4 regions of the Cereibacter sediminicola genome follow, and region 4 is predicted to be linked to each of the others. Evidence: riboswitches for the same ligand, from Rfam matches in the RefSeq annotation. Region 4 holds a riboswitch; each other region holds the start of a gene.
The links. A riboswitch is a leader RNA that binds a small molecule or an ion and turns the genes downstream of it on or off. The one in region 4 is predicted to bind cobalamin.
Positions count from the first base shown of each region.

Region 1: it holds a riboswitch for cobalamin, as region 4 does, so the genes downstream of both, FG154_RS16515 (energy-coupling factor ABC transporter permease) here and FG154_RS13470 (cysteine-rich small domain-containing protein) in region 4, are expected to answer to the same signal.
Region 2: it holds a riboswitch for cobalamin, as region 4 does, so the genes downstream of both, FG154_RS18095 (DUF1636 family protein) here and FG154_RS13470 (cysteine-rich small domain-containing protein) in region 4, are expected to answer to the same signal.
Region 3: it holds a riboswitch for cobalamin, as region 4 does, so the genes downstream of both, FG154_RS17085 (hypothetical protein) here and FG154_RS13470 (cysteine-rich small domain-containing protein) in region 4, are expected to answer to the same signal.

Region 1 is NZ_VDEK01000031.1:17,291-24,443, forward strand. Features, by position in the region: gene FG154_RS16510 (cobyrinic acid a,c-diamide synthase CobB) at 1-974, opposite strand, end outside; gene FG154_RS16515 (energy-coupling factor ABC transporter permease) at 1,042-1,719, opposite strand; cobalamin riboswitch at 1,784-1,990, opposite strand; gene FG154_RS16520 (universal stress protein) at 2,099-2,968, opposite strand; gene FG154_RS16525 (cation:proton antiporter) at 3,136-4,854, shown strand; gene FG154_RS21740 (acyltransferase) at 5,055-5,813, shown strand; gene FG154_RS16535 (Pvc16 family protein) at 5,963-6,568, shown strand; gene FG154_RS16540 (hypothetical protein) at 6,565-7,153, shown strand, end outside.
Region 2 is NZ_VDEK01000041.1:16,585-23,737, reverse strand. Features, by position in the region: gene cobO (cob(I)yrinic acid a,c-diamide adenosyltransferase) at 35-643, opposite strand; gene FG154_RS18100 (NnrS family protein) at 640-1,869, opposite strand; cobalamin riboswitch at 1,984-2,177, shown strand; gene FG154_RS18095 (DUF1636 family protein) at 2,279-2,638, shown strand; gene cobW (cobalamin biosynthesis protein CobW) at 2,635-3,672, shown strand; gene cobN (cobaltochelatase subunit CobN) at 3,676-6,912, shown strand; gene FG154_RS18080 (precorrin-8X methylmutase) at 6,912-7,153, shown strand, end outside.
Region 3 is NZ_VDEK01000034.1:9,649-16,801, forward strand. Features, by position in the region: gene pqqE (pyrroloquinoline quinone biosynthesis protein PqqE) at 1-56, shown strand, start outside; gene cobD (threonine-phosphate decarboxylase CobD) at 91-1,065, opposite strand; gene FG154_RS17080 (propanediol utilization protein) at 1,075-1,899, opposite strand; gene FG154_RS17085 (hypothetical protein) at 1,896-2,297, opposite strand; cobalamin riboswitch at 2,383-2,589, opposite strand; gene FG154_RS17090 (endonuclease/exonuclease/phosphatase family protein) at 2,631-3,650, opposite strand; gene FG154_RS17095 (molecular chaperone DjiA) at 3,651-4,334, opposite strand; gene FG154_RS17100 (GNAT family N-acetyltransferase) at 4,366-4,917, opposite strand; gene FG154_RS17105 (Ppx/GppA family phosphatase) at 4,914-6,455, opposite strand; gene FG154_RS17110 (RNA degradosome polyphosphate kinase) at 6,586-7,153, opposite strand, start outside.
Region 4 is NZ_VDEK01000020.1:22,956-30,108, reverse strand. Features, by position in the region: gene FG154_RS13480 (cobyric acid synthase) at 1-300, shown strand, start outside; gene FG154_RS13475 (cobyric acid synthase) at 297-1,751, shown strand; gene FG154_RS13470 (cysteine-rich small domain-containing protein) at 1,799-2,176, opposite strand; cobalamin riboswitch at 2,268-2,454, opposite strand; cobalamin riboswitch at 2,528-2,733, shown strand; gene FG154_RS13465 (DUF4198 domain-containing protein) at 2,874-3,713, shown strand; partial or broken gene FG154_RS13460 (transposase) at 3,631-3,831, opposite strand; gene FG154_RS13455 (polysaccharide biosynthesis/export family protein) at 4,345-5,559, shown strand; gene FG154_RS13450 (GumC family protein) at 5,556-7,153, shown strand, end outside.

The sequences.
Region 1 (7,153 bases), on a different contig from region 4:
CGGCAAAGGCCCGCGCGGAAGGTCGTGGCGGCGGCGAGGCGGCCGGCGTGAAGCTCGGGGTAGCCGCCGGGCAGCCAGACCAGATCGGCGTCGGGGGGGGGCTCGTCGGCCAGCGGCGAGAAGGGCAGGATCTCGGCCCCGGCCGCGCGCCAGCCCGCGATCAGGTGCGGATAGGTGAAGGCGAAGGCCATGTCCTGCGCCAGCGCGATCCGCTGCGCGGGCGGGCGGGGCAGGGGGCCCGGATCGGCCGCGAGCGTGGGGCGGGCCGCGGCGCGGATCGCGCCCAGATCGGCGTTCTCGCGCAGGAGCGCGGCAAAGCCCGCGATGGCGCCGTCGAGGTCGGGATGCTCGCCCGCCTGCACCAGCCCGAGGTGCCGCTCGGGCAGGGCGAGGTCGGGGCGCCGGGGCAGCGCGCCGAGGACGGTCAGGCCGAGCCGCGCCATCTCGCGCCGGATCAGCGTCGCGTGGCGGGGGCTTGCGATGTGGTTCAGGATCACGCCGGCCAGCGGCGGCGCGTCGGGATGGTGGGCAAAGCCGAGCGCCGTGGCGGCGGCCGATTGCGCCTGGGCGCGCACGTCGAGGACCAGCACCACCGGCCAGCCGAGACGCCGGGCCATCCCGGCCCCCGAGCCGTTGCCCGCGGCGCCCGCGGCCGAGGTGCCGTCGAAAAGGCCCATCGACGCCTCGGCCAGCGCCAGATCCGCGCCCGCGGCCTGACGGATCAGCGCGGCGATCAGGGGGGGGCCCATCGACCAGCCGTCGAGATTGCAGGACAGCCGGCCCGCGGCGACGCGGTGAAAGGCCGGGTCGATGTAGTCGGGGCCGTTCTTGTAAGGCTGAACCGAAAGCCCCTCGTCGCGGAAGGCGCGCAACAGACCCAGCGTGACCGTGGTCTTGCCCGCGCCCGAACCGGGGGCGGCGATCATCAGGCCGGGCGGCAGGGCCGACGAGGAGGGGGCAGTCTCGTCCCGCATGGGGATTGTCCCTTGAGATCGCAGCGGCGACCGCCGCGCCCGCGATCCGGGCGCGGCGGAGGCGGCCTCAGGCCGCGTGATGCAGCCGGTGGGTGAAGAGGCCGGAGCCTGCGAGGCCACGCAGAGACTTGGCGCCGGCGAGCACCGCCAGATCGGCCAGCGGCTCGATCAGCACCACCAGCATGTAGGCGCTGCCGAAGGCGAGGATCGAGGTCATGTTCTCGGCCCCGAACCCCTGGCCGAGGAAGGCCCAGAACGCCACCCAGGCCACCACGCCGCCCTGATAGGCGGTCGAGAGGGCCAGCGCCTGCCGGTAGTCGAGATCGACATAGGGCGTGTGCGGCGCGATGATCCGCCGGGCCAGCGCCTGCACGGCAAAGAGCGGCACCAGAAGCGTGGTGACGTTCATGCCGTATTGCGGCAGGTCGAAGGGCGCGAACAGCAGCCCCTGGATCAGGAGACCCAGCGCCAGCCCGATGGCCGCGGGCGCGGCGCCCAGGATCAGGAACAGGGTCGAGCCGAGGATCAGGTGAACCTCGGAGACGCCGACCGGATAGTGCGGAAGGATCTCGAAGAAGGCAAAGACCGCGGCGGTCGCGATCAGGCTGCGCACCGCGAGCGAGGCGAGGCCCTTTTCGCGCAGGCTGTCCCACGCGAATTTCAGCGTCACGCCGGCCGCGGCGGCGGCGGTGGCAAAGCCCACGAGGGCCTTGGCTCCGGTCACAAGACCGGGTTCGATATGCATTGTCGTCCTCCTGACCGTCATCCCCGACGGCGTTTGGGGTTGGGCCGGTGTACCGGCAGTGGCGGCGCGGATGCGCCCGACGGCAGGTCTCCTGACTCGCGGGTCGTGGCCGTCCCCGAACCTTCCCGGCCATCGGCCAGTGGTGTCCGTCGGGGCGGCTCGCCGCTCACAGTTGCGGGGGCAGTCGCGGACTCGGGGTTTCCCCCTCACCGTGTTCCCTTTTCATCCCTCGGGCCGTGCGACCCTCGGGAACCGTCATGGCATGGCGTGACAGATCGGGGCCCCCGCGTCAATGCGGCGGCTGCGGCCGGGCTTGCGCCCCGCTATCGCGTGGGTGCGGAAGGCCAATGCGGCGATCCCCGGCGCTGGGGGGGCGCGCTCAGGACCCGTCCCGATCCGGCGGAGGCACCACCAGCACATCGACCGAGGCCGAGGCCAGGACCTGCGCCGCCACGCTGCCCAGGATCGCGCGCGCCAGCCTGCCCTTGCCGACGCTCGATAGGACGAGCAGATCCGCCCCGACCTCCCCGGCCGCGGCGAGGATCTCGTGCGCCGGGGGCGAGCCGCTGCGCCGCACGACCGGATCGGCGTCCGACAGCCCGGCCGAGGCCAGAAACCCCGTCAGCCGTCCCATCGCCTCGGCGCGCTGATCGGCGAGATAGGCGCCGCGCGCATCCTCGGGCAGCGTTTCGGCCATCGCAAGCCGCAGGGCCGGCGCGTCGAAGACATGCAGCACCGTCCGGGCCGCGCCCGCGCCGATCTTCAGATCCGCAAAGCGCCGCAGCGCCGCGTGCGAGGCCTCGGAGAGATCGGTGGTCAGCAGGAGGTGTCGCCACGGCCCGACGGGCGGGCCGTTCGCCATCAGGACGGGACAGGACGCGGTGCGGATCACGCGCTCGGCCGTCGTGCCGGCGAAGGCGTCGCGCAGCAGGTTCCGGCGGTGCGGGCCGATCACCAGAAGGTCGGCCCCGGCCTCGGACGCGGCACGGGTGATGCCGGCGAACGGGTCGGCCAGCACGACCGAGGTTCTGCACCCGATCCCGTCATGGCTGCGCAGCGAATGGCCCAGATCGTGCAGCAGCCGTCGCGCGTCGCCCGTTTCATGCTCGACGATGCGGCGGGGGCGGTCGTCGTCCACGACATGAACAAGGTGCACCTGCGCGCCGGTGGCGCGGGCCAGAAGCGCCGCGCGGCGCAGGGCGCGGTCCGAACGCTCGGAAAAGTCCGTGGCAATCATGATCGTGCGCAATGGCGGCGCCCTCCGTTTCCGCCGGTCATTCCAGCATGAACGGGACCGGCCGGACTTGATCCATCTCAGGTTGATGCGCGGCGGACATCGCCATACTTGGCCAAACCCCGCCGACCGGGACGGCACGGCCAGAGACGGGAGGGGTGAAACGGGCAGGGAGACGGCCGATGACAGGGATGACCTCCTTTGCCGAGGTGGCGCTGCTGCTGGTGATGGCGGCGGGCCTCGGGCTTGTGGGCACGCTGCTGCGCCAGCCGCTGATCGTGAGCTTCATCGCCGTGGGGCTGATCGCCGGGCCGTCGGCGCTGGACGTGGTGCATTCGGACGCGCAGATCGACCTGCTGTCCGAGCTGGGCATCGCGGTGCTCTTGTTCCTCGTGGGGATCAAGCTCGACGTGAAGCTGATCCGGTCGCTGGGCGCGGTGTCGGTGACGACGGGCCTCGGGCAGGTGGCCTTTACCGCGGGCTTTGGCTGGCTGATCGGGCTGGCCCTCGGGCTGGGGGCGATCGAGAGCCTCTATGTCGCCATCGCGCTGACCTTTTCCTCGACCATCATCATCGTGAAGCTCCTGTCGGACAAGCGCGAGATCGACGCGCTGCACGGGCAGGTGGCGCTTGGCTTCCTCATCGTGCAGGATCTGGTGGTCGTGCTCGCGATGATCGTGCTGTCGGCCATCGGCATCGGCGCCCCGGCGGGCGAGGGGCATGGCGGGGGCGCGGTGCTGAGCGTGCTGGCCTCGGGCGTGGCGCTGGTGGCGGCGGTGGCGCTCTTCGTGCGCTACGCCGCCGATGCGCTGACCGAGCGGCTGGCGCGGGCGCCCGAGTTGCTGGTGATCTTTGCCCTGTCGCTGGCGGCGATGTTCGCCGCGATCGGCGATGCGGTGGGGCTGGGCAAGGAGGTGGGCGGCCTGCTGGCCGGCGTCGCGCTGGCCTCGACCCCCTACCGCGAGACCATCGCGGCGCGGCTTGCGCCCCTGCGCGACTTCCTGCTGCTCTTCTTCTTCATCGCGCTTGGCGCGACGCTTGATCTGTCGCTGCTGGGCGCGCAGGTCGAGGCGGCGCTGATCTTCTCGCTCTTCGTGCTGATCGGCAATCCGCTGATCGTCATGGCGATCATGGGGGCGATGGGCTACCGCAAGCGCACGGGTTTCCTCGCCGGGCTGACCGTGGCGCAGATCAGCGAGTTCTCGCTGATCTTCGTGGCGATGGGCGTGGCGCTCGGCCATGTGACCGAGGATGCGCTGGGGCTGGTGACGCTGGTCGGCCTCGTGACCATCGCGGCCTCGACCTACATGATCACCTGGTCGCACCGGCTTTATGCGCTGTGCGAGCCGGTGCTGGGCGTGTTCGAGCGGCGCGGCACCCCGCGCGAGCCGCACGAGGCGGGGGCGCACGGCGGCCGGTCGTTTCCGGTCATCCTGTTCGGGCTGGGCCGGTTCGGCACGGCCATCGGGCTTCGGCTGAAGAAGCGCGGGCTGCGGGTGCTGGGGGTGGATTTCAACCCGCTCGCCGTGCGGCGCTGGCGCGAGCTGGGCCTCGAGGCCGAGTTCGGCGACGCGACGGACCCGGAGTTTGTGGCCGAACTGCCGCTGCGGGGGGCGGAGTGGATCGTCCTGACCGTGCCGCGCCACCCCACCGGCCTCAGCCACGAGGATACGCGGACGACGCTGATCCAGCTGACCCGCGCCGCGGGCTTTGGCGGGCGCCTTGCGGTGGCCTCGCACGGGGCGGGCGAGACCGAGGCGCTGTTCGGCGCGGGCGCCGACATCGTGCTCGAGCCGTTCCAGGACGCGGCCGACCGCGCGGTCGAGATCCTCGGCGGGGCGGCCGCGGCCGAACGCACCGAGATCCCCCAGATCGCCTCGGAGGGGCAGCCGGCGGCCTGAGCCTTCTGCCCTGCGGGCGGTGACTGGCGTCAATGTGCGCGCGCAGAAACGGCGGGATCCTCATCGTGACCGGGCCGCACCTGCGGAGAGGGCAGGGGACGTCGTGTCCGACGGGGAAGCAGGAGACGTGCGATGGTCGCCCTGACCGAGCTTGACCTTCACGACGCACCGTGCGCCGCGCTCGGACATCGGGGGGCGGCATGATCCGCCGGTTTGCCCGCAAGGCCCGTTCGGCTGCGGTCTCGGCCCTGGGGCGGGCCGGGTTCCTTGCGGAATGCGAGCGCTACCTGCAGGACCGCCGCACCCGGAGCTGCCACGAGAACGCCCAGGCCCAGGGTGTGGTGTTCGGCGCCGAGGCCGTGGTGCTCAACTGGAGGGGCGAGCCCGCGCGCATCCGCATCGGGCGCGAGTCCGTCATCCTGGGCGAACTGATCATCTTTCCGACCGGCGGCCGGATCCGCTTCGGCGAGGCCTGCTTTCTGGGCCGGAACTCGCGCGTCTGGTCCATGTCGGGCGTCGAGATCGGCAACTTCTGCCTGATCTCGCACAATGTCTCGATCATGGACACGGATTCGCACGAGGTCGATCACCGCGAGCGGGAGGCGAGCTGGCGGGACATGCAGAGGGGCCTGTTCCGCGAGCAGGGCAACATCCGCTCCATGCCGGTCCGCATCGGCGATCACGGCTGGATCGGGGCGGGGGCGACCATCCTGAAGGGCGTGACGGTGGGCGAGGGCGCGATCGTGGCCGCCGGCAGCGTGGTGACGCGCGATGTTGCGCCCTTCACGCTGGTGGCCGGCAATCCCGCGCGCGTGCTCCGCTCGCTCCGCCCGGCCGAGGAGCGTCGTCTCGAACCGACCGCCCTGAGCCGGGCGGCGCAGGGGCCCGGAGCGGGGGGCGCACCCGCGCCGGACGAGTGCGCTTCCTCCAAGGTTGAGAATCACGCGGATTTCGGATAAAATTACTGTGAGGCACATGTTCCTGCCGCCGTCCCGAGCGCCGGATCGGATCTGACAGTTCCGGCACTTCTTCCTTCGATTTCCCAGGATCTCATTCTGCGCCGGCGGGCCGCTGCCGACGCCCGTTCCTTGCTGCGAAGGCGCGTGCAATGGCCGATTTCGGCATCCTCAGCCATGTGACGGTGGAGCTTCGGCGCCAGATCTTTGCCGCGCTTCAGGCGACACCCGACACGGATTTCGGACTGGCCGGCATCGTGGACCGGATCACCCTGCAATCACCGGGCGAGGATCTCGACGCGGCGGCGGTGGCGAGCCTCTATCTCTATCATCTCGACATCAACCAGCATTGCCGAAACCGGCAGCCGCTGCCCGACCGCGCGCTGCCCGACCGGTTCCGCAGGCCCCCGCTGCCGATGCAGCTGCGCTACCTCTTCACGCCGGTCGGCGACGACGAGACGGTGAACCAGTTGCTCCTGGGCCGGGTGCTGCAGCATTTTCACGATTTCCCCAGCTTTGCCGATGTCTCGGGTCGGCCGATCGGGGACGCCTTCGGCGGGGCCAGCCCCGAGCTGCGGGTCAAGCCGGACCTGCTGAGCCTCGAGCAGCTTGCGCAGATGTGGAACGCCTTTTCCGCGCCCTACCGGGTGTCGCTGGGCCTCTTGGTCGAGGTGGTGGCGGTGGACAGCGCCGTGCCGCCCGAACGGCTGCGCCGCGTCGAGGAACTGGCCGGCGGGCTGGGCAAGGTGGTGCCATGACCGGGCTCGCCTTCCCCTCGCGGCGCGTGGGCCTGCGGCAGGCGCTGGTCACCGGGCGCGCGTGGGAGAGGTTCACCGAACGCGGCCTGCCCGTCCATGAGGCGCAGCTGCGCGGCAGCCATGCGGGCGGCGGCGCGGTGTTCCGAACCGGCCTCACCCTCCGGCCGGGCGGCTGGTTCGCGCTGCATCTCGATCCGGCGCGCGACATGCCCGACCTTGCGGCGCCGGGGGCGGTGACGCTGACGCTGACCCTGAGGGCCCGCGGCCTCGCCCCGGTCGAGCGGAGCCTGAACGTCACCGGCGCCGATCTGGCGCTGGTCGAGGTGCCGCTCCTTGTGGCGGGGCAGGCGCTGACGGCCGAGCGGGTGGCGGGGGCGCCCTTTGCCTTTTCCGTGACGGTCGATCCGCCGCCGCTGCTCCTCGAAGGGTTGGTGCTGCGCGACCACGACCCGGCCGAGCCCGCCGCCGGCGTGGCCGTCCGGGCAAACGGCGCCGACGCCGCCGTGACGGATGCCGAGGGCCGGTTCCGCATCGCCGCGCTGCCGCTGGCCGAAAGCGTGACGCTGGATTTCGACGACACCGCCG
Region 2 (7,153 bases), on a different contig from region 4:
GAGGATGCGGGAGACGGTCTCTCCCGCCCGTCGCCTAGAACTCGACGCCCGGCTGCCCCTTGATCCCGGCCCGGAACGGATGCTTGACCATCTCCATCTCGGTCACGAGGTCGGCCGCCTCGATCAGGTCGGGCTTCGCGTTCCGCCCCGTCAGGACGACATGGGTCATCGGCGGCTTTTCCTCGGCGAGGAAGGCCAGCACCTCGGCCAGGTCGAGATAGTCGTAGCGCAGCGCGATGTTGATCTCGTCGAGCAGCACCATGCGGAGTTCGGGATCGCGGATAAGCTCCTTCGCCTTGTCCCAGCCGGCGCGCGCTGCGGCAATGTCACGCTCGCGGTCCTGCGTCTCCCAGGTGAAGCCCTCGCCCATCGCGTGAAACTGGCAGAGCTCGCCGAAATGGGTCGTCAGCAACCGCCGCTCGCCCGTGTCCCAGGCGCCCTTGATGAACTGGACCACCGCGCAGGGCATCCCGTGGGCGATGCAGCGCAGGATCATGCCGAATCCGGCCGAGGATTTGCCCTTGCCCGTCCCGGTGTGGACGATGATCAGGCCCTTCTCGCCCGTCTTGTCGGCCATCATCCGATCGCGCGCTTCCTTGATGCGGGCCTTCTTCTCGGCGTGGCGCTGGTTCATGTCGGTCATCTTGGCATCCTGATCTGGACGACCTGCGGCGCTGCCGCGCGCGGGCCGGAGAAGACGGGTCGGGCAAGCGGCCCGACGACGGTGGGCAGGTAGCCCGCGAGAAAGGAAATCCAGCCCGCGCACCAGAGGATCGCGGCCACCGGGACGGCGTCGAAGCCGGCGATCAGCGGCGCCCAGAGGCGCAGGAGCGCCGCGGCCCAGACCAGCGCGAAGGCCAGAAGCATCGTCGGCCGCGCGCGCAGCGGGCCTCCGTCGCGGGGGGCTGCGGCCCGAGAGGCCAGTGAGAGGATCATTCCCGACATCGCCCCCATGGTCAGCGCGTGCAGCGCGTCCATCTCGGCGATGGGCACCAGGTTCAGCCGCGCAAGTCCCACGAGGATGAGCCCCGCCGCCAGCCAGCCGAAGGTGATGTGGAGGAGCAGCAGAAGCCGGTTCGCCCGCCCCCGCCAGCCGCGCCAGCCCGCAAGGCGCAGGCCCTGCGCGATCCCCGCGCCGACGAGGCAGAGGGCCGAGACTGTCTCCTCGCCCAGGAAGGTCAGCGCCAGCGCAAGCCAGAGCAACCCCAGCGCGCACCAGCCGAGGGCGGGTCGCGGTGCGGGGTCAGGCACGGGGCTTTCCACCTGCCGCAGCCAGTTCAGCGTGAAGGCCGGCACCATCCGCCCACCGATGATCGAGATCTTGATCGCGAAGAACATCCAGCCCACGCGCACCATGGTGGCCGCGTCGGGCAAACCATCCGTGAGCGCGGCCCGCAGATAGAGCGTCTCGGCCAGCCCGTAGGCCAGGACCCCTGCCCCGAAGCCGATCTTGGTCCAGCGGCCGGCCAGCACCGCCTCGCGCACCAGAATCCCGGCCAGCGCAAGGAAATAGGCGCAAGCCGCGGGCTGGATCAGCCAGAGCGGCGCCTCGGGCCAGAGCCCCGCCAGCACCAGCGCGACGCGCGCGAGCAGCCAGAGCGCGACCAGCGCCATCAGCGGCCGCCCCGACAGCGGGTCCGACCCGCGCCAGCCTTGCGCCGCGGTCAGGAAATAGCCGCCGACCGCCGCCGAGCCGAGCCCGAAGAGCATCTCGTGCCCGTGCCAGAGGCCCCACGTGCCCAGAACCGGCGCGGCAAGGCCCAGAGCCTCTCCCCACTGCCACCAGACCAGCCCCGCAAGCGCCCAGAGCCCCGCGCCCAGAAAGAGCGGACGGTGCGGCGCCAGCCAGAGATCATGCAGTCGCGTCATGGGGTGCGTCCTTTTCGTCCGCCCTTCTGCCGCGCCCGGCGCGGCTTGTGAAGCCGTCCCGCGTCCTCTCGTCCCGGCCCTCCGCGTCGGCTTGACAAGGGCGGCCCTTTCGCTCACCACTGCCGCCGCGCTGGTTCCTGTCCGCAAGCGACAGGCGAAGAGGGAATGCCCAGAGGCAGCCGCCCCCGCGACCGTGACCGGAGAGGTTGTCCATGCCACTGGCCGCAAGGCCGGGAAGGCGGACCGCCGCGGGACCGCAAGGCCCCACATCCGCAAGCCGGGAGACCTGCCAGCGCTGAGACTTACGGGCGGACGGGGTGTTCCGCGGCCGGTGGACCGAGGTGCCGCCTTGTGCCGCCTCCCTCCCCTGGATCGGGCCCCCTTTCCGCCGCAGGACAAGGGACGGCCGATGACCGTGACGCTGCACGTCTGCACCACCTGCCGCGCGGGACAGCCCGTGGCCGAGGGCGAGGCCACGCCTGGCCTGCGGCTTCATGCCGCGCTCGCCGCCGATGCCCCCCAGGGCATCACCGTCCGGCCGGTCGAATGCCTCTCCGCCTGCTCGCAGGGCTGCGCCGTGGCTTTGTCGGCCCCCGGCCGCTGGAGCTATGTCTACGGCCGCCTTGCGGAGTCCGACGCGCCCGCGATCCTCGAAGGCGCCGCCGCCTATGCGGGCGCCCCCGACGGCGTCGTGCCCTGGCGCGAGCGGCCCGAGATCTTCCGCAAGCAGTCGCTTGCCCGCCTTCCCCCCATCGGAGAGATGCCATGACCGACCTTGCCAAGATCCCCGTCACGGTGATCACGGGCTTCCTCGGCGCCGGAAAGACCACGCTGATCCGGCACCTGATGCAGAACCCGGGCGGGCGCCGCCTTGCCGTCCTGGTCAACGAGTTCGGCACGATGGGCGTCGATGGCGACCTGATCCGCGCCTGCGCCGACGAGAACTGCCCCGACGAGGCGATCGTGGAACTGGCGAACGGCTGCCTCTGCTGCACCGTGGCCGACGAGTTCATCCCCACCATCGAGGCGCTGATGGCGCTGCCCAGGCGCCCCGATCACATCCTGATCGAAACCTCGGGCCTTGCGCTGCCGAAGCCGCTCCTGAAGGCCTTCGACTGGCCGGCCATCCGCTCGCGCATCACGGTCGATGGCGTGATCGCGCTCGCCGATGCCGAGGCCGTCGCCGCGGGCCGTTTCGCCCCCGACGCCGAGGCGGTGGCGGCGCAGGCACAGGCCGAGGGCGCCGATCACGAGACCCCGCTCTCGGAGGTGTTCGAGGATCAGCTCGCCTGCGCCGACCTCGTGCTTCTGACAAAGGCCGATCTGGCCGGCGAGGCGGGCCTTGCCGCGGCCCGCGCCGTGGTCGAGGCCGAGGCGCCGCGCCCGGTTCCGATCCTGTCCGTGACCGAAGGCGCGGTCGATCCCAGGGTCATCCTGGGGCTTCATGCCGCGGCCGAGGATGATCTTGATGCCCGCCCCTCGCACCACGACGGGGCCGACGATCATGAGCACGACGATTTCGCCTCGACCGTGGTCGATCTGCCCGAGATCGCCGACCCCGAGCGGCTGGCCGAGGCGATCCGGGCGCTGGCGACCGAGCGCAACGTCCTCCGCGTGAAGGGCCATGTGGCGGTCGCGGGCAAGCCGATGCGGCTTCTGGTGCAGGCGGTGGGCGCGCGCGTCCGCCACCAGTTCGACCGGCCCTGGAGCGGCGCGCGGCAAAGCCGCCTCGTCGTCATCGCCGAGCGTGGCGATCTCGACGAGGCCGCGATCCGGCAGGATCTTCTGGCGCGGATCGGCTGAGCCATGCATGTCGTCTTCCGCGAAAGCCACGGGCTCGAGGAGACCGCGACCCCGTTCGATCCCGGCCAGACACCCGCGGATCTGGTGGTCCTGTCCTTCTCCGACAGCGATCTCGGGGCCTTCGCGGCGGGCTGGCACCGGGCGAACGGAGGGCTGCCCTCCACCCGGCTTCTGAACCTCGTGGCGCTGCGCCATCCCCTCTCCATCGATACCTATGCCGAGACGGTTCTGGCCCATGCCAAGGCGATCCTGATCCGGCTGATCGGCGGAGAGAGCTACTGGAGCTACGGGCTGGCCGAGGTGCAGGATCTCTGCCGGCGCCGCGGGATCGCGCTGGCGGTCCTGCCCGCGGACGGGCGCGAGGATCCGGCGCTCGACGCGCTTTCGACCCTTCCCGTCTCGACGCTGCGGCGGCTGTCGGCGCTCTGCGACGCGGGCGGGGCCGTGGCCGCGCAGGCGGCGCTGGCGCAACTGGCGCTGGCGGCGGGGCTCTATGCGGGCCCCGTGCCGGGTGAGAAGCGGATGCCCGACATGGGCTGGTATGATCCCGCCCGCGGCGTCATCCCCGAGCCCGAGGCCCAAGGCGCGCCGGCCGTCGTCGTCACCTTCTACCGCAGTTACCTGACCGCCGCCGACACGGGCCCCGTGGACGCGCTGATCTTCGCGCTTCGCGAACGGGGGTTCCGCGCCTTCGGCCTCTTCGCCCCCTCGCTGAAGGCGCCGGGCGCGCCCGACTGGATCGCCGCCGCACTCGCCCGCCTCGGTCCCGCGGCCATCGTCAATGCCACCGCCTTCTCGGCCAAGGGCTCCGAGGGCTCGCCGCTCGACGGCCCCGGCTGCCCGGTGTTTCAGGTCGCTCTCTCGACCGCGCGGCGGCGCGACTGGGCGGCGGCCGAGCGTGGCCTCTCGCCCGCCGATCTCGCCATGCATGTGGTGCTGCCCGAGGTGGACGGGCGGATCTTCGCGGGCGCCGTCAGTTTCAAGTCGCCCGGCAAACGCTGCCCGGACCTGCAATATTCCCGTTTCGCCCACCGCGCCGACCCCGCCCGCGTGGCGGCCGTGGCCGACCGTGTGGCGGCCTGGCACCGGCTGGCCCGAACGCCCGCGCCCGAGCGGCGCCTGGCCCTCGTCCTCTCGACCTATCCCGGCCGGCCCGACCAGATCGCCCATGCCGTGGGCCTCGATGCGCTGGCCTCGGCCGAGGCGCTGGCGGGCACGCTGGCCGCGGCGGGCTATTCGACAGCCTCCGGCGAGGGCCTCGCCGAAGCGCTGCTGACCGAGCGGCAGAGCTGGCCGCTCGCCGCCTACGAGGCCGCGCTCGCAACCCTGCCCGATCCCCTGCAACACGCGCTTCGTGAAGCGTGGGGCCCGCCCGAGGCCGATCCCGACTGCCGCGACGGCGCCTTCCGCTTCGCGGCCCTGCGCCGCGGGCACCTCCTGCTCGCGCTGCAACCCGAGCGGGGCGAGGTGGCGGCGCGGGATTCCGATTACCACGATCTCGCCCGTGTGCCGCGGCACGCCTATGTGGCCTTCTACCTCTGGCTGCGCGCGCAAGGTCTTCATGCGCTGATCCACATGGGCGCGCACGGCACGCTCGAATGGCTGCCGGGCAAGGCGGTGGCGCTGTCGGACGCCTGCTGGCCCGAGGCGCTGACCGGCGCGCTGCCGGTGATCTATCCCTTCATCGTCAACGATCCGGGCGAGGCGGCGCAGGCGCGGCGGAGGCTCGGGGCGCTGACGCTGGGTCACATGCCGCCGCCCTTGCGCGAGAGTGCGCTTCCCGGAAATCTCGAGCGTCTGGAACGGCTTCTCGACGAATATTCCACCGCCGACGGGCTCGACCCGGCCCGGCGCGGGCGCCTCATCGGCGCCATCCGCGACGAGGCCCGCGCCGCGGGCGTCGAGGAGGATCTGGGCCTGCCCGCCAACGCCACCCCGGCCGAGGCCATCACCCGCATCGACCGCTTCGTCTGCGACTTGAAGGAAAGCCGCTACGGCGAGGGGCTGCATCTCTACGGCGCGGCCCCGGGCGAGACGGAGGGCATCCTCGCCGCGCTCGACGGGCGCCGGGTGGCCGCCGGCCCCTCCGGCTCGCCGCACCGCGGACGGACGGATGTGCTGCCCACGGGCCGCAACCTCTATTCCGTCGATCCGCGCGCCGTGCCCTCGCGGGCGGCGCACGCGCAGGGGGTGAAGCTCGCCGAGGAACTCCTTCGCCGTCACCTGCAGGACCAGGGCGACTGGCCGAAGGGGCTGGTGATCGACCTCTGGGGCTCGGCCTCGATGCGGACGGCGGGCGAGGAATTCGCCATGGCGCTGCATCTGGCGGGCCTCTCCCCCCGCTGGGACGAGGGGTCCGAACGGGTCTCGGGCATAGAGATCCTGCCGCTCGCGCTGCTGGGGCGCCCGCGCATCGACGTCACGCTGCGCGTCTCGGGCCTCTTCCGCGACATCTTCCCCACGCTCGCCCAGCTTTTCGAGACCGGCGCCGAGGCGCTGGCCGCCCGCGAGGAGGCGCCCGAGGACAACCCCTATCTCTCCCGCAGCCCGCGCGTCTTCGGGCCGAAGCCGGGCCTTTACGGCGTGGGCGTGCGGTCCGACGACTACAGCCCCGAGGGGCGCCTTGAGGCGGGCGAGGCCTGGATGGAGGGCTCGTCCTGGGCCATCGGCGCGGACGGCGCGGCCACGCCCGCCCGCGGCGCGCTCGAGGGGCGGCTGCGCGCGGCCGACGCCTTCGCCCATGTGCAGGATCTGGCCGAGAGCGACCTTCTGATGGCGCACGACCATGCCGCGCACGAGGGCGGCTTTGCGGCGGCGCTGGCCCGGCTCGGGCGCGAGGCCGCGCTCTATCACCTTGATGCCACGCGCCCCGACCGGCCGCGCGCGCGCAGCCTGACGGAAGAGCTGTCCCGGATCGTGCGCGCCCGCATCGCCGATCCCGCCTGGGCCAGTGGCATGATGCGCCACGGCTTCCGGGGGGCGGCCGAGATCGCGGCCTCGGTCGATCATCTGGCGAGCTTTGCCAATCTCACTCGCGCGGTGCCCGACGGGCTCTTCGACCTCTGTTTCGAGGCGACGCTGATGCGCGAGGATCTCGTGGCCTTCATGGAGCGCGAGAACCCCGCCGCCCTCGCCGCCCTTCGCGCCCGGTTCCACGCGCTGGCCGAGGCCGGCCTCTGGCAGCCGCGCCGCAATTCCATCGCAGCCCTCCTCGCCTGCGTCCCCACGGAGACAGACTGATGCCGCATCTCTATGAAACCGACGGGGCGGCGATCTACCGCCAGTCCTTCGCCACCATCCGGGCCGAGGCGGCGCTCGCGCGCTTCACGCCCGAGGAGGAGGTGGTGGTGGTCCGCATGATCCACGCCGCCGGCATGGTGGGGCTCGAGGCGCATGTCCGCTTCTCGCCCGGCATGGCGGTTGCGGCGCGGGCGGCGCTCGAGGCGGGGGCGCCGATCCTCTGCGACGCGCGGATGGTGAG
Region 3 (7,153 bases), on a different contig from region 4:
CGGGCTCGGACCGATTCCTCTATCGCAACTTCTCGGGCGGTGCCCCCGAGGGGTGAGGCGCCGCGCCGACACTTGTCACGCCGCAGGCTTCTAACGGTTTCCGGGCAGCAGAGCCGCGTCGAGTCGGGCCCATTCCGCCTCGCCCCCCGGCAGGCCGAGGCGGATCAGCCGGTCCGACCAGGGGAAGATCCGGCTCCAGATCCGGGCGTGGGCGAGATGCTCCTGCGCGGCGCGGGCATCCTCGGTCTCATAAAGGCGGAAGAGATGCGCGCCGCCCGCCAGCCGCCAGCCCATGCGGGCCGCCAGCGCGTCGAGCCGCGGCCCCTCCGCCGCCAGCCGCTCGGTGGTCGCGCGGGCCCAGTCGCGGTCCGACAGCGCCACCTCTCCGGCTGCGAGGGCCGGACCCGAAACCGCCCAGGGCCCGGCCATCCGCGCCAGCGCCGCAATGTCGAGGGCAGAGCCCAGCACGAAGCCAAGCCTCAGCCCCGCCAGCCCGTAGAACTTGCCGAACGAGCGCAGCACCAGCAGCCCTGGCACCCCCGCCTCGGGCGCAAGCGAAAGCTCGGGCAGCGGGTCGGCGAAGCTTTCGTCCACCAGCAGCCGTCCCACCCGTGGCAGCAGCGCGCGGAGGCTGTGGGGCGCATGGCGCCGGCCGTCGGGATTGTTCGGATGGACGAGAACGGCAAGGTCGGCGCCCGCCAGCGCCTCGAGATCGCCCACCTCCTCGACCTGCCAGCCCGACGCGTGCAGGCTGGCCGCATGTTCGTTGTAGGTCGGCCCGAGGATGCGGGCGCGGCCTGCGGGTGCCAGCCGCGGGACAAGCTGGATGGCCGCCTGCGCGCCCGCCACTGGCAGCATCGGCGCCTCGGTGCGGTAGGCGCTCCGGGCCGACGCCAGCAGCCGGGCCTCGGCGGCCGCATCGGGCAGCGACGTCAGGGCGCGCGGGGGCAGGGGGGGCACCGGGTAGGGCACCCGGTTGATCCCCGTCGAGAGGTCGAGCCAGTCCGCGACCGCGCCGCCGTAGAGCGCCGCCGCGCTGTCAAGGTTGCCGCCGTGGTCGCGCATGTTCCCTCCTCAGGCCCCGCCGATGCGGAAGCGGGTGATGCGGGAAAAGCCGGCTGCCTGCAATGCCCCCCCTGCTGCGGGCGGGACGGCGCCGGGGGGAAAGATCAGGGCCCGCGCGGGTCCCGTGTGCCCGATCGCCCAGCCAAGCGCGCCGAGGCGGGCGGCCAGGGCTTCGGTCGGATCGTCCGCCGGCCCCCTCAGCGCGAGGCAGCGGCGGGCCGAGAGGGTCGCGAGGCGCGCGAGGCCGGGAAGGTCGGCCGTGGCCCACCCCGCCACGAGATCGGCGATGTCGGGGAAGGACAGATCCGCCGGATCCGTTCGCTGGGACGCGCCGAAGAAGCCGCCGACCAGATCCATCCGTGGCAGGGGGCGCAGGTCGGCCAGCACGCGCCCCTCGCGCGAGGCCCAGAGGAGCCGTTCCGGCCGCTCGAACATCAGCGGGTCGCTGGCCCCTTCCGACGCGAGGCAGGCGCGCGCGAGGGTGCCGGTATCGGTGACACCCGCCGCCCGGAGGATCGCCACGCGGGCCGCGGTCGAGGCCCCCGCGCCACCGCCGGGCGGCAGGTCGAGCATGAGGCGGAAGCGCCCTTCCGCCCCTTGGGCCGCGGACAGCAGCCGGCGCAGGGCCGGCAGGGTGAGGATCCGCGCGCCCGGCTGTTCGAGGGCGAGCGGGCCGGGCATCCGAACCGCCTCGGCCCGCAGCGCAGAGCAGGGCAGCGTCACGAGCGCCAGCGGCCCCGAAGGGCCGAGCCGGCCCTGCAGGAACTCGCCCAGATGGCCCGCGACCTGCGCGAACCCTTCGGCTGCATCCGCCTCTGCCCTCGTCTCGATCAATGGAGCGCCGCCTCCGGCTGCAGGCCCGTCCGCGAGGGGCGCGCGGGCGCCGAGGCGAGGACCATCGCCGCCGGCTCGGCCGGAAGACCGCCCGCAAACGAGCCGCCGCCCTCGAGCAGCTCGGCCAGCCGCACGAGTGCCGGCGACCAGTCGCCCGGCTCGAGATCGCAGAAGAGTTGCAGCCCGCCCGTCGTCAGCCGGAACAGCGCCGTGCAGGGCCGGGTGCATCCGGTCAGGCGCACGCAGCCCTGCATCTCGAAGTCGGGCCCCACCAGGCCCTCGGTCGAGCGGGCGGAGTCCGCCAGATGCTCGATCACCGACAGGCCGCTGAGGCAGGGTTGGTGCCGGTGTCGGCACTGGGTCAGGCTGTAGGTCCGTCCGTTCCGCGTCACGATCATCGCGCCCTCCGCGCATCTTGGGGACGGGCAGGCGGAGGGGCGGCGCAGGCGCGCGCACCCTGCGCCCGGGACACCCCGCCCGGCTGTTACAGGTCCGACGACGGCAGGTCTCCTGACTCGCGGGTCTCGGCTTGTCCCGTCCTTCCCGGCCTGTCCTGGGCCAGTGGACATGATGGGACGCGCTCGCCGCCTACAGTTGCGGGGGCAGTCGCGGCTTGGGGCCGAACAGGCCCGCACCGCATTCCCTCTTGGCCCGGGGCTGCCCCCGGGAACCGTCTCGCGCACCATCGGCCTTTCCCGCGCCACGCGCAAGGCCCGCGCGGTCGCAGCCCGCTAGAGTTCGATGTCCAGCGTCACCGGGAAATGATCCGAGGCGGCAAGAAGCGCCTCCTGCAGTTCGGGGATGCGGAAGCAGTTGGGATCGTTCAGCGGATGCCAGATCCGCCAGCGCGGTCCCTTTTCGGCCAGATCGGGCGAGATCATGATGAAATCGAGCAGCGCCTCGAAATACTGGTCCTCGGGCGCGAGCCAGAAGCGCGCCGAGCTGGGCTGGATGCCGACCCGCTGGGTCAGGGCCATGCGCGCATGCGGCTCGTGGAGGCGCAACTCCGGCGGCTCGTCGAGGCCGAGCACGATCTCGATCCCCGAATGGCCGAAGAGCTTTTCATATTCGTCGAGCCCAGGTCCGTCGTTGAAGTCGCCCATCACCATCACGCTCTGGTGCCGGGCCAGGAGCGCGGCCACCCGCCTGCGGATCCAGACACATTCCGCCAACTGCTGGCGGCGGTTCTGGATCGCGATGCGGACCTCTTCGGCGCCGTTGCGCGCGCCGCGCCCGGCCTTGGACTTGGCGTGGACGCCGATCATCCGCAGCGCATGTCCGTCGGCGCGCACCGCCAGTTCCAGAGGCGGCTTGGAGAAGCGGATCGCCTCGGGCGCGGCATCCACGTCGATGTCGAAGCGGAAGATCTCGTCGAACCGCGGCGCCTTGGGGCTGGTCTGCGGGTCGTGCCGCGCCTCGATCCGCGACGGATCGAACAGAAGCGCGATCTCCTGATCGGTTTCGTTGGCAAAGCCCATGATCGCCTGCGAGGCGCGAAGCTCGAAGGTGCGGGCGAAGGTCTCGAGCGCCTTGACGGTCGAGCGCCGACGCCCGTGGTTCGGTGCCTCGATCACCATGATCGCGTCGGCATCGAGGGCGGTGAACACGATGCCGAGCGATTCGATCTGGTTCCGGCGGGTGATCTCGTAGCGTCCCGAGAGTTCGTTGTCGGCCAGAAGCCGCCCGCGGTCGTCAAAGAGCGCGTTGAACCACTCGACGTTGTAGGTCGCGATGCGCAGCCGCCGTCCCATTCACGCCGCCTGTTTCGCGCTGATCTCCTCCCAGGCGCGGTTGATGTCGATGAGCCGCCGCTCGGCCAGCTTCACCGCCTCTTCCGGGACGCCGCGCGCCACCATCCGGTCCGGGTGGCAGTCGCGGACGGCGCGCTTCCAGGCCGACCGGATCTCGGTCAGGGGCGCATCGTGCCCCACGCCCAGCACGTCGTAGGGATCGCGCGGCGCGTCGCCGACGAAGCGGGCGCGCAGCGCGCGGAAGCAGCGATCGCTCAGCCCGAAGATCCGGGCCACTTCGGACAGGAAGGCGTCCTCGTCCGGGTGATAATGGCCGTCCGCCACCGCGATGTGAAAGAGCCCCTCGGCCAGATCGGCGAGGATCTGGTCGTCGTCGCGGAACATGCGCTTGATCTTGCGGGCATAGGCATCGAACCCGGCCACATCCTGCCGCGCGAGGTTGAAGACGCGGGCCGCGTTGGCCTCTTCGCCGGGCGGGATCGCAAAGATCTGGCGGAAGGCGGCCACCTCGTCGCGCGTCACCTGCCCGTCGGCCTTGGCCATCTTCGCGCCAAGGGCGATCACGGCGATGGTGAAGGCCACCGACCGCTCGGGCGGGGTGCGAAGGCGGTCGAGCACGGCCGACAGCCCCTCGCCCGAGGCGAGGGCGGCCAGCGCGTCGGTGATGCGGCTCCAGATCGACATGGGATCAGCATAGACCCCGCGGCGGCCGGTGTCAGGAGAGGAATTTCTGCATCAGCACAAGGTCGAGCCAGCGCCCAAACTTGCGGCCGACCTGCGGCAGCACCGCCGTCTCGGCATATCCCAGCGCCGCATGGAAGGCGCGGCCTTCGGGATTGCCCGCGCTGACGCCTGCGAAAATGGAATGCGCGCCGGCCTGTCGCGCGTGATCCTCGATGGCGGCCATCAGGGCGCGGCCGGTCCCGCGCCCCCGCGCGGCGGGCCCGAGGATGATCGTGTGCTCCATCGTGTGCCGATAGCCCACGCCGCCCCGGAACTGCGCATAGGTGGCAAAGCCCATCGGCCCCCCGCCCTCGTCGGCCACGAGAAAGGCCGGGCGGGTCCCGATCATGGTCCGAAGCTCTTCGGGAGACTTCTCGTCGGCGTTGAAGGTCACCAGCGTGTCGCGGATGATCGGATTCCAGATCGCGAGCAGCGCCGGCACATCCTCGGGCCGGGCCGGGCGGATGGTCAGCGATGGCGGCCGACCAGAGGGCGGCGCGTCCTGCAGGCCCGGCTCACCGGGGAGGGGCGGGGCGAGTGTCATGCCGTGGTCTTCACCACCGGCGTGGCGCGCAGGGCCGTCGCGAGCGACTTGAACCGCGCCTGCGCCACCTCGCCATAGAGCGCCACCCCCTCGGGCGTCAGGGTCAGTTCGAGGATCTTCTTCCTGGGCATGAGTTTCAGGCTGCCCGCCGTGCCGGGATCGTCGATCGAGAACATCGAGCCGAACCGCATGGCCTTGCCCAGCACCTCGGCCTCGTGGATCTGCTCCTCGCTCAGAAGCCGGAACAGCGGTTCGAGCCGCGAGCCCGAACGCGAGTTCTTGTAGCGGTGAAGCAGGGCGAGCCCGAGGAACACGCGGCCCGGATGGTCGAGACCGCCGAGGTTGGCGCGGGTCGCGTTGTCAAAGCACATCTCGGCCCGGTAGTCGGGATGGGCGCGCCATGTGGTGTCATGCAGCAGGCAGGCGGCCTTGATCAGGCGTTGCCGCTCGGGCGGGGCGTTCTTGAAGAGCTGGGCCAGGAACTGGTGGAGCTTCTTGCCGAAGCCGGGGTTGCGGGCCGAGGTCGCCTCGGCCACCCGTGCCGCCTCGATCAGCGGATCGCGCGCGCGCAGCTTCGGCGGCATCTGCTCGTAGAGCAGCCCCTCGCGGATGCCGTAGGAGGAGACGTCGATCTCCTTCGGCCGGAAGATGCGGATCAGCTCGCGCAGCACCTCGACGGCGAGGGGGACCAGCTCCATCCGCTCGGGCGAGGTGCCGGTGCGGACCCGCAGCGCGGCCAGGTCGCTGGCCTCGATCCAGTCGAGCGTCTCGATCAGCGAGCGCGGCAGCATGCGGTATTCGTGCAGCACGGTCAGCGGATAGCCCCGCCGCTCCATGTCGAGCCGCGCGATCACCCGCCACGACCCGCCCACGAGGTAGATCCGGTCATGGTCGGGCTGGATCGTGTCGCGCAACTCCTTGATGATCCGGCTGATATGGGCCTGCCGCTCCTTCGGGCTGCCCTTGACCTGCTGGAGCCGGAAGGGCCCGAGCGGCGACGTCACGCGACGCCCGACCTTGCCCTCGCCGATCCGGGCGAGTTCCATCGAGTTGCCGCCGATGTCGCAGACGATCCCACGCGCGTCGGGCCAGCCGAGCAGGACGCCCTGAGCCGAAAGCCGTGCCTCCTCGTCGCCGTCGATGACCCAGAGCCGGAGGCCCGTCTCGCGCAGGACCTCGGCCTGAAAGTCCGGCCCGTCCTCGGCCTCGCGCACGGCGGCGGTGGCGACGACGGTCATGGGCGAGACCTTCATGCCGCGGGCAAGCAGCGCGAACCGGCGGAGCGCCGCCAGCGCCCGCTCGCGCCCGCGCGGGTTCAGCCGGTTGCTCTCGGCGAGGCCCTGGCCCAGCCCGCACATGACCTTCTCGTTGAAGAAATAGGCCGGGCTTCGGGCCGCGCCGTCGAAGACCACCATGCGGACCGAGTTCGAGCCGACATCGACCACGCCCACGCGCGAAAGGGCGCGGGCGGACGGGTCCTCGAACAGGGGCCTGCCGAACGGGCCGAACTCGTCATGCGGATCCGGGATGTCGTTCACGGCACATCTCCCGCATTGGTTGCGGCCAAGGTAATGGCTGCGGACGGTCCGTCAATACGCAAAGCGGCAGGACCCGGCGCCTGCGGGAGGCTGCCGGTGTGCGCAGGTCGGTCGGTGGGCGTCGGGCGGATCAAAGCGGTCCCTCGTCGCGCAGGGTGGCCAGACGCTGCACGTCCTTCGCGCCCGCCGTTCCCCGCCCCGAGAGCGAGGGGTTCTCCATGAAGAAGCCATGGCAGGAGAAGGCCTCCTCGCCGGCCGGTGGGCGCACGTAGCGGCCGTCCGCCTGAAGCAGCCAGCTCTGGGACTCGTCGGCGAGGTTCGCCGCCATGATCTGCCCCACGATCTGCGCCTTCACGGTCGGGTTCAGCGCCTCGACCAGCGTCTCGACCCGGCGATCCATGTTGCGCCCCATCCAGTCGGCCGAGGAGAAGAACACCCGCGCCTTCTTGGACGGAAGCCCGGCGCCATTGCCAAAGCAGACGATGCGGCTGTGTTCGAGGAAGCGGCCGACGACCGACTTCACCCGGATGTTGTCCGACAGGCCCTTCACGCCGGGGCGGAGCCCGCAGATCCCGCGCACGATCAGGCTGATCTTCACGCCCGCCTGGCTGGCGGCATAGAGCGCGTCGATCAACTCGGGGTCGATGATGGAATTGACCTTGAGCCAGATCTCGGCGGGCCGTCCGGCGCGGGCGTGA
Region 4 (7,153 bases):
GCCCGCGTCACCGGCTACGAGATGCACATGGGGGTGACGGACGGCCCCGGCCTCGCCCGGCCGTGGCTCGACCTCGAGGGCCGGGCCGAGGGCGCGGTCTCGGCCGACGGGCGGGTGATGGGCAGCTATGTCCACGGGCTCTTCGGCGCCGACGGCTTCCGCGCGCACTGGCTGGAGGCGATGGGGGGCCGGGCCTCGGGGCTCGATCACGCGGGCCAGGTCGAGGCGGCGCTGGACGCGTTGGCGACCCATGTCGAGGCAAACCTCGACCTCGACGCGCTGCTGGCGCTGGCGCGATGAGGGCGCGACGGCTGATGGTGCTGGGCACCGGCTCGGACGTGGGCAAGAGCCTGGCTGTGGCAGGCCTCTGCCGCGCCTTTGCCCGCCGGGGGCTGCAGGTCGCGCCGTTCAAGGCGCAGAACATGTCGAACAACGCCGCGGTGACCGTGGACGGAGGCGAGATCGGCCGGGCGCAGGCGCTGCAGGCCCGCGCGGCGGGGCTGGCGCCCGTCACCGACATGAACCCGGTGCTGCTGAAGCCCGACAGCGACGTGACCGCGCAGCTGGTGGTGCAGGGCCGGGTCGAGGGGCGGCTTTCCGCGGCCGACTACCAGCTGCTGAAGCTCGCCCTGTTGCCGCGGGTGGTGGACAGCCTCAACCGGCTCTGCGAGGGCCGCGATCTGGTGCTGATCGAGGGCGCGGGCAGCGGGGCCGAGCGCTATCTGCGCCCGCAGGACATCTCGAACATGGGGCTGGCCTGCGCGGCGGACCTGCCCGCGGTGCTGCTGGCCGACGACTCGCGCGGCGGAGTGACGGCGGCGGTGCTGGGGCATCATCTCCTGTGGACCGCGGCCGAGCGGGCGCGGGTGGCAGCGGTGATCGTGAACAAGTTCCGCGGCGATCCGGCGATCTTCGCACCCGCCGCCGACGATATCCGGCAGGCGACCGGCTGGCCGGTGCTGGGCCTCGTGCGCTGGTCCGAGGCCGCCCGCGCCCTTCCGGCCGAGGATTCGCTGGCGCTGGATCAGATGCGGCAGCCCGGCCGCGGTCTGGTGATCGCGGTGCCCGAGATCCCGCGGCTGGCCAATGCCTGCGACCTCGACCCGCTGGCGGCCGAGCCGGGGGTGGATCTGCGCTGGGTGCGCCCCGGCCATCCGCTGCCCGCCGAGGCCGCCGTGGTGGTCCTGCCCGGCGCGAAATCCACGCGCGCCGCGCTGGAAGCCTTGCGGGCCGAGGGCTGGGACATCGACATCCGCGCACATGTCCGACGCGGCGGCCGGGTGGTGGGGATCTGCGCAGGCTTCCAGATGCTGGGGCGGCGCGTCGCGGACCCCGACGGGATCGAGGGCCCGCCGGGCGAGACCGAGGGCCTGGGCCTGCTGGACATCGATACCGTGATCGGCCCGGCCAAGCGGCTTTGCGAGGTCAGCGCGACGGATGCGATCAGCGGAACGCAGGTGAGTGGCTACGAGATGCACATGGGGGTGACGACCGGCGCAGGCCTCGCCCGCCCGTGGCTATGCCCGGACGGCCGACCCGAGGGCGCGCTGTCGCCGGACGGCCGGGTGATGGGCAGCTACCTGCACGGCATCTTCGGCGCGGGGGCCTTCCGCGCCCGGTGGCTTCAGGCCATGGGCGGCGCCGGATCGGCCGGGGACCACGCCGCGCGGATCGAGACCGCGCTTGATCGGCTGGCCGACGGGATCGAGGCGGACCTCGATCTCGATGCGCTGCTGAGGCTGGCGCGCTAGGCCGCCGGGGCGCTTCGGCCGCGGTATACCCGGCGCACCTCGCGGCGTCAGCCCTCGCGGTGGCGGCGATGCGCCTCGGCCACGGCCTCGGTCGCACCCTCGGCCGGGCGGGGCCGCGGCGTCGGCGGGTCGGTCTGCGGCCGGCCCGACCAGGGCTGCGGAAACTCCAGCCACTTCTGGATGAAGTTCCACGACTGCTGGTAGCCGTCGTGCGGCAGGGTGCAGGCCGAGCAGTCCTTGCGCACCAGCCCGTTGCGGTCGGTGTAGGTCTCATACGGCCCGGGGCAGTCGTAGGCGATCAGCGGGCAATAGCAGAACAGGCAGTTGAACGCGCGCTTCACGCCCGGATGGCAGGGCAGGAACGGGCAGTCGCGGTTGGTGAAGCCCTTGAAGGCCTCGTTCAGGGTGGTGTCTTTCGGCTCCATGGCCACTCCTTCGGTCGCTTGACCGGAAGGCGGAATGGTGGCTGATCCCGGCGCGAGCGCACAGGCCCATGCCTCCGGGCCCGCCGCCCGGGATGGTCGTCAAGGCCCGGCAGGTCTCCTGGCTTGCGGCTCGGACGCCGGCTGCCCCTTCCCGGCCCGAGGGCCAGTGGCATGGCAGACGGCTCGCCGCTCACAGTTGCGGGGGCAGCGCCGGAGTTGCACCGGCTTCCCTCTTCGCCCGCGGGATCACCGCGGGAACCAGGGCACCGCGACGATGCGGCGGGGGGCCGCCGGTGTCAACCGCCCCCGCGGCGCCTCGCTTTCCGGTTGACAGGCGGCACGGGGCTCTGGGAAGACAGGCGCGTGATCGGTTCCCCCGGGCGTCCAGGCGTCCGGGGATTAAAAGGGAACGCGGTGCGCCCCAGAGGGGCAAGACCGCGGCTGCCCCCGCAACTGTGAGCGGTGAGCGACGCCGAAGATGCCACTGGGAGTTCCCGGGAAGGCCGGCCGAGCAGAGACCCGCGAGCCAGGAGACCTGCCGATCACCCGCCGGCCCCGGCCGCGCGGCTTCGACCGGACGCCGGGGTGCGCGTCTGGCCCGGGCGGGTCCGCGAGCGCACGCCCGAGCCTTCTCATCCCGTTCGTCCTTTCTCCCGCGCGGCCCTCTCCGGCCGCCCCTGATGAAAGGCAACGACCCATGATATTCCACGCCAACATGATGGCGGCGGCCCGCGCGCTTAGCCTTGCGCCGCGCCCCACGCCCGCGGCGCTGCAGCTCTGCGACATCCCCGTCGCGCGCATGGAGCAGCCGGGCACCTTGACCGTCCGGCTGGCGCGCGGAGTGCCCATGTCGGGCGGGGCCGTCTTCGACATGGCCGCGCCGCGCGCCGTCTTCCTGGTCCATCGCGGCACCCGCACCGACCTGCGCCCGCGCCTGTCCCCCTGCATCGCGCGGGGTGCCCTGAACGAGGCGATGGCTTGGGAAACGACGCTCGCCCTTGATCAGCCGGGCGATCACCTGCTGGTCGCGGTGCCCGAGCCACCCTGGGACGCCGACGCACGGGTTCATGTGCAACAGATCGCCACGGCCCGCGTCCGGCTCGGGCCTTCAGGGAGCGACTGGGCGACGCCTCTCGGGCTTGCGGCCGAGATCGTTCCGGATCCGGGCGCGAGCGATCTGGCGCCCGGGGGCATGCTTACGGGGAGGGTGCTGGCGGAAGGGCGTCCCGTTCCCTGCGCGGCGCTGGAGATCGAGTGCGTTCAGGCCGACGCGCTGGCCGGTCGAGGGATGCCGGGTGGCGGTTGGATTCTGGCGACTGCCGACCAATCCGGGTGCTTTCGGGTGCGCCTCCCGCACGCCGGCCTATGGGCTGTCGCCGCGCGAGGCGTCGGCGCCAAGCAATGGCATGCCACCCGGCCACTGCGTCAGGATGCCGTGCTCTGGGTGCGGGTCACCAACGCTTCCAGCGATTGTAGAGGGTCTTCGCCGGCCCGTACTCCCTGGGTGCGTCGCACCACCGCAAACCATTGCGATTGATGAAGATTATGCCGCTCAGGACGCGCCGGTCGTCGACACGGGGCTTGCCATGGCTCTTGGGAAGGAACGGCTTCAGGCGCTCCATTTGCGCCTCGGACAGCCAGTAGAGGTTGCTCATCGGTCAGGTCTCCTTGCGAGGCCTGAATCACGCGATCCCCACGAAATCAATGGGTCTGGAGCCTAGGCACGACCAAGCCGAATTCGCCCAGATGGGCGGCACCAAAAGCCGCGCCGCATGATCAGGCCGCGTCACCCAAAATCCGCCATAACTCGTCGGAGGGCGGTCACATCATCAACGCCGGGCCTATGCCTTATTGGGGCCCGGAAGGCGCGCAGGATAGGTCCATCCGGGCCGTCTCCTGTGTCTTTCGGCGGATTGGCCTGTCGACATTGCCGATGGCGGGATGAGGGAAGGCTCATGCCTTACCGTCGAATATTCTCATTCTAATGGTGTAGGTAGGTGAAGCGGATGAAGCGGGATGCCGACCCATGGCCCCTGTTCCTTCCAAAAGACAAGTTCTCGCCCGGACCTTGCCTGCTATCCTGCAAATGACCTTACCGGGTCCGGCGATTCGAGAAATTTTCTGTAATGAATTATCGAAATGAAGGACCAATACGGTTGGAAATCATGTTGCGTCTATTCATTTTCCTCTTCCTGGCTGCAATTCCCGGTACGCTTGCAGCGGAAAGCAAGAACGATTACCGCATCAATATCGGCGATCAGATCGAGATAGACGTTCTTGACGATTCCGAAGCCTCTCAGAAATACACGGTGGGCAGCGACGGAGCGATCCAGCTTCCGCTGATCGGCGGCTTCCGTATCGCGGATCTCACGACGGACGAGGCCCGCACGCGGCTGCACGAGGCTTTCGTCTCGAGCGAGATCTACATCAACCCGACGCTCGCCGTTTCGGTCGCGGCCTTCCGCCCGGTCTTCGTGCTCGGCGACGTGCGCAAGCCCGGCAACTACGACTTCCACCCGTTCCTGACGGCCGAACAGGCCATGGGCCTCGCGGGCGGCGCCATGCTCTCCTACGAGAACGAGGAGGCACGGGTGCTGGAGAAGCGCAAGCTCTCGCAGCAACTCGAGCTGGTGAAGACCGATCTTGCCCGGATTGCGGCTCGAGCGGCGCGGTTGCAGGCGCAGCTCAAGAACCAGGAGGCGATCGAGTGGACCCTGGTTCCGCAGGAGTTGCGCAGCATCATCAGGCGCGAGGACTTCGAGGAGCTGAAGCCGAACGAGGACAAGATCATGTCGCTCGAACGGACCAATTTCCGCGTCCAGCGCTCGCTTCTGGCCAATGCCGAGGTCGAGGTCGAGGAGCAGCTCCGCCTTCTGTCGGATCGCGAGCGTGTCCAGCTGGATGCGCTTGACTATGACCGCCAGGATCTGTCGCGCAAGCGCGAGATGGCGCATGGCGGCCTCATCACCAGTTCGGCGCTGTCGCAGCTCGAGCGGGCGGCCAAGGCGGGTGAGGGCCAGCTTTTGCAGATCCAGGAGCAGCAGTCGGTCGCGCGGCGCATCCTGGGCGAGCACCGGCGCGAGATCTTGCGGCTCGAGACCGGCCGCAACACCGACCTGCTGACCCAGGCGCAGCTCCTCCAGGCGGAGAAGGACAGGAAGATCAGCGAGTTCGAATCTGTCACCGAGCGGCTCGACCTGATCAGCCAATGGATGAACACCGCCACCAACACCCGCAACGAATACCGCATCGAATACGAGGTCCGGCGCCGGAACGAGGCCAAGCTCATCAGCCTCGGCGTCACCGGGCAGACCGAACTGCTGCCCGGCGACCAGCTGGTCGTGGCCCTGCGGCCGCCGGAAAGCTCGGAGAAGACGCAATGAAACAGACCACGCCAGAGTTCGCCGTCCGACCGCCCCTTGCGGAGGAGACCGATGCCCGTCGGCGGGCATCGGTCGAGACGGTCGACCTGGGTTTCGCCGTCGACGTCCTGCGCCGGCGCAAGTGGCAGATCCTGGCCTCGGGCGCGATCGTCGTCGCGGCCATGTTCGGCGCCCTCCAGCGGATGGAGCCCACCTACACCGCTTACACCGAGGTGATCCTCGACACGCGGCAGGAGCGGGTGACGGACGTCAAGCAGGTGATCTCGGACCTCGACGTCACCAACTCCGTGATCGCGGGCGAGATCGTCTCGCTGAAGTCGAACCTGCTGATCGGCAAGGTCGTCGACAAGCTGAACCTTACCGCCCATCCTGACTTCGCGCTCGAGGGGGGCGACGCGCTGCCCGAGGGTGAGAAGCGCCGCATCACCATCCTGCGGATCTCCTCGGGGCTGACGGTGACGCAGGTCGGCATCTCCTATGCCATCGGCATCGCCTACGAGGCGAGGGATCCGAAGCTCGCGGCGCTGGTCGCCAACACGCTGGCCGAGGAGTACATCGCCGACCAGATCGAGTCGAAGCGCAACATCACGCTGCGCGCCACCGCCTGGCTGCAGAAGCGGCTGGGAGAGCTTTCCACCGCGGTCGAGGAAGCCGACCAGGCGATCATCGACCTGCGGGCCCGCACCTCCGAGGAGAACGGCTCGAACCAGGAGACGACCGAGCGCTTCCTGGTCGATCTGAACCAGCGGCTGGTGGCCACCGCGTCCGAGCGATCCGACGCCCGGGTGCGCTACGAGATCGTGACCAAACGGCTCGAGAAGGCGGGCCTCACCTCGGTTGCCCATGTGGTGTCCTCGTCGCTGCTCGAGACGCTGCAGCGCGAACGGATCGACATCGCGCGCGAGCAGGCGGTGAACGCCGACCGGCTGGGCCGGCGCCATCCCGAGATGATCCGGCTGAACGCGCGGATCCAGGACCTCGACCGGCGCACCGAGGCCGAGGTGCGGCGCATCATCGAGAACATGAAGAGCGACGTGGACGTGGCCACCCAGCGCGAACTGGCGCTGCAGAACCAGATCAAGGAGATCGAGCAGCGGCTGGTGAAGCTCTCGGCCGCTGCGGTCAAGCTCAACCAGCTCGAGCGGCAGGCCTCGGCCACGCGGATGGTCTACGAGAACTTCCTGTCGCGCCTGACCGAAACCAATGCGCAGTCCGACTTCCAGCGCCCGGATGCACGGGTCGTCACCGTGGCCACGCCCCCCGACCGGCCCACCGCGCCGCGCAAGAAGCTGATGCTGGCGGTGGCCGGGGTCTTCGGCCTTTCCTTCGGCACGGCACTGGCCTTCCTTCTCGAGGCGCTCACCCGGCGGATCCATGCGAGCGAGGAACTGCGCCGGATCACGTCGAGCCCGGTCATGGGCCTCGTCCCCTACGAACAGCGGAGGCGGCGCATGCCGGACTGGCTGGCGCGCGAACTGGCCCGGACCGACCATTCTCCCTACATGGAAGCGATCAGCGCGCTGCGCGCCCAGATCTTCGACGTGCGCAGCGTGGCCCGACCCAAGGTGCTGATGGTGACCTCCGCCCTGCAGGG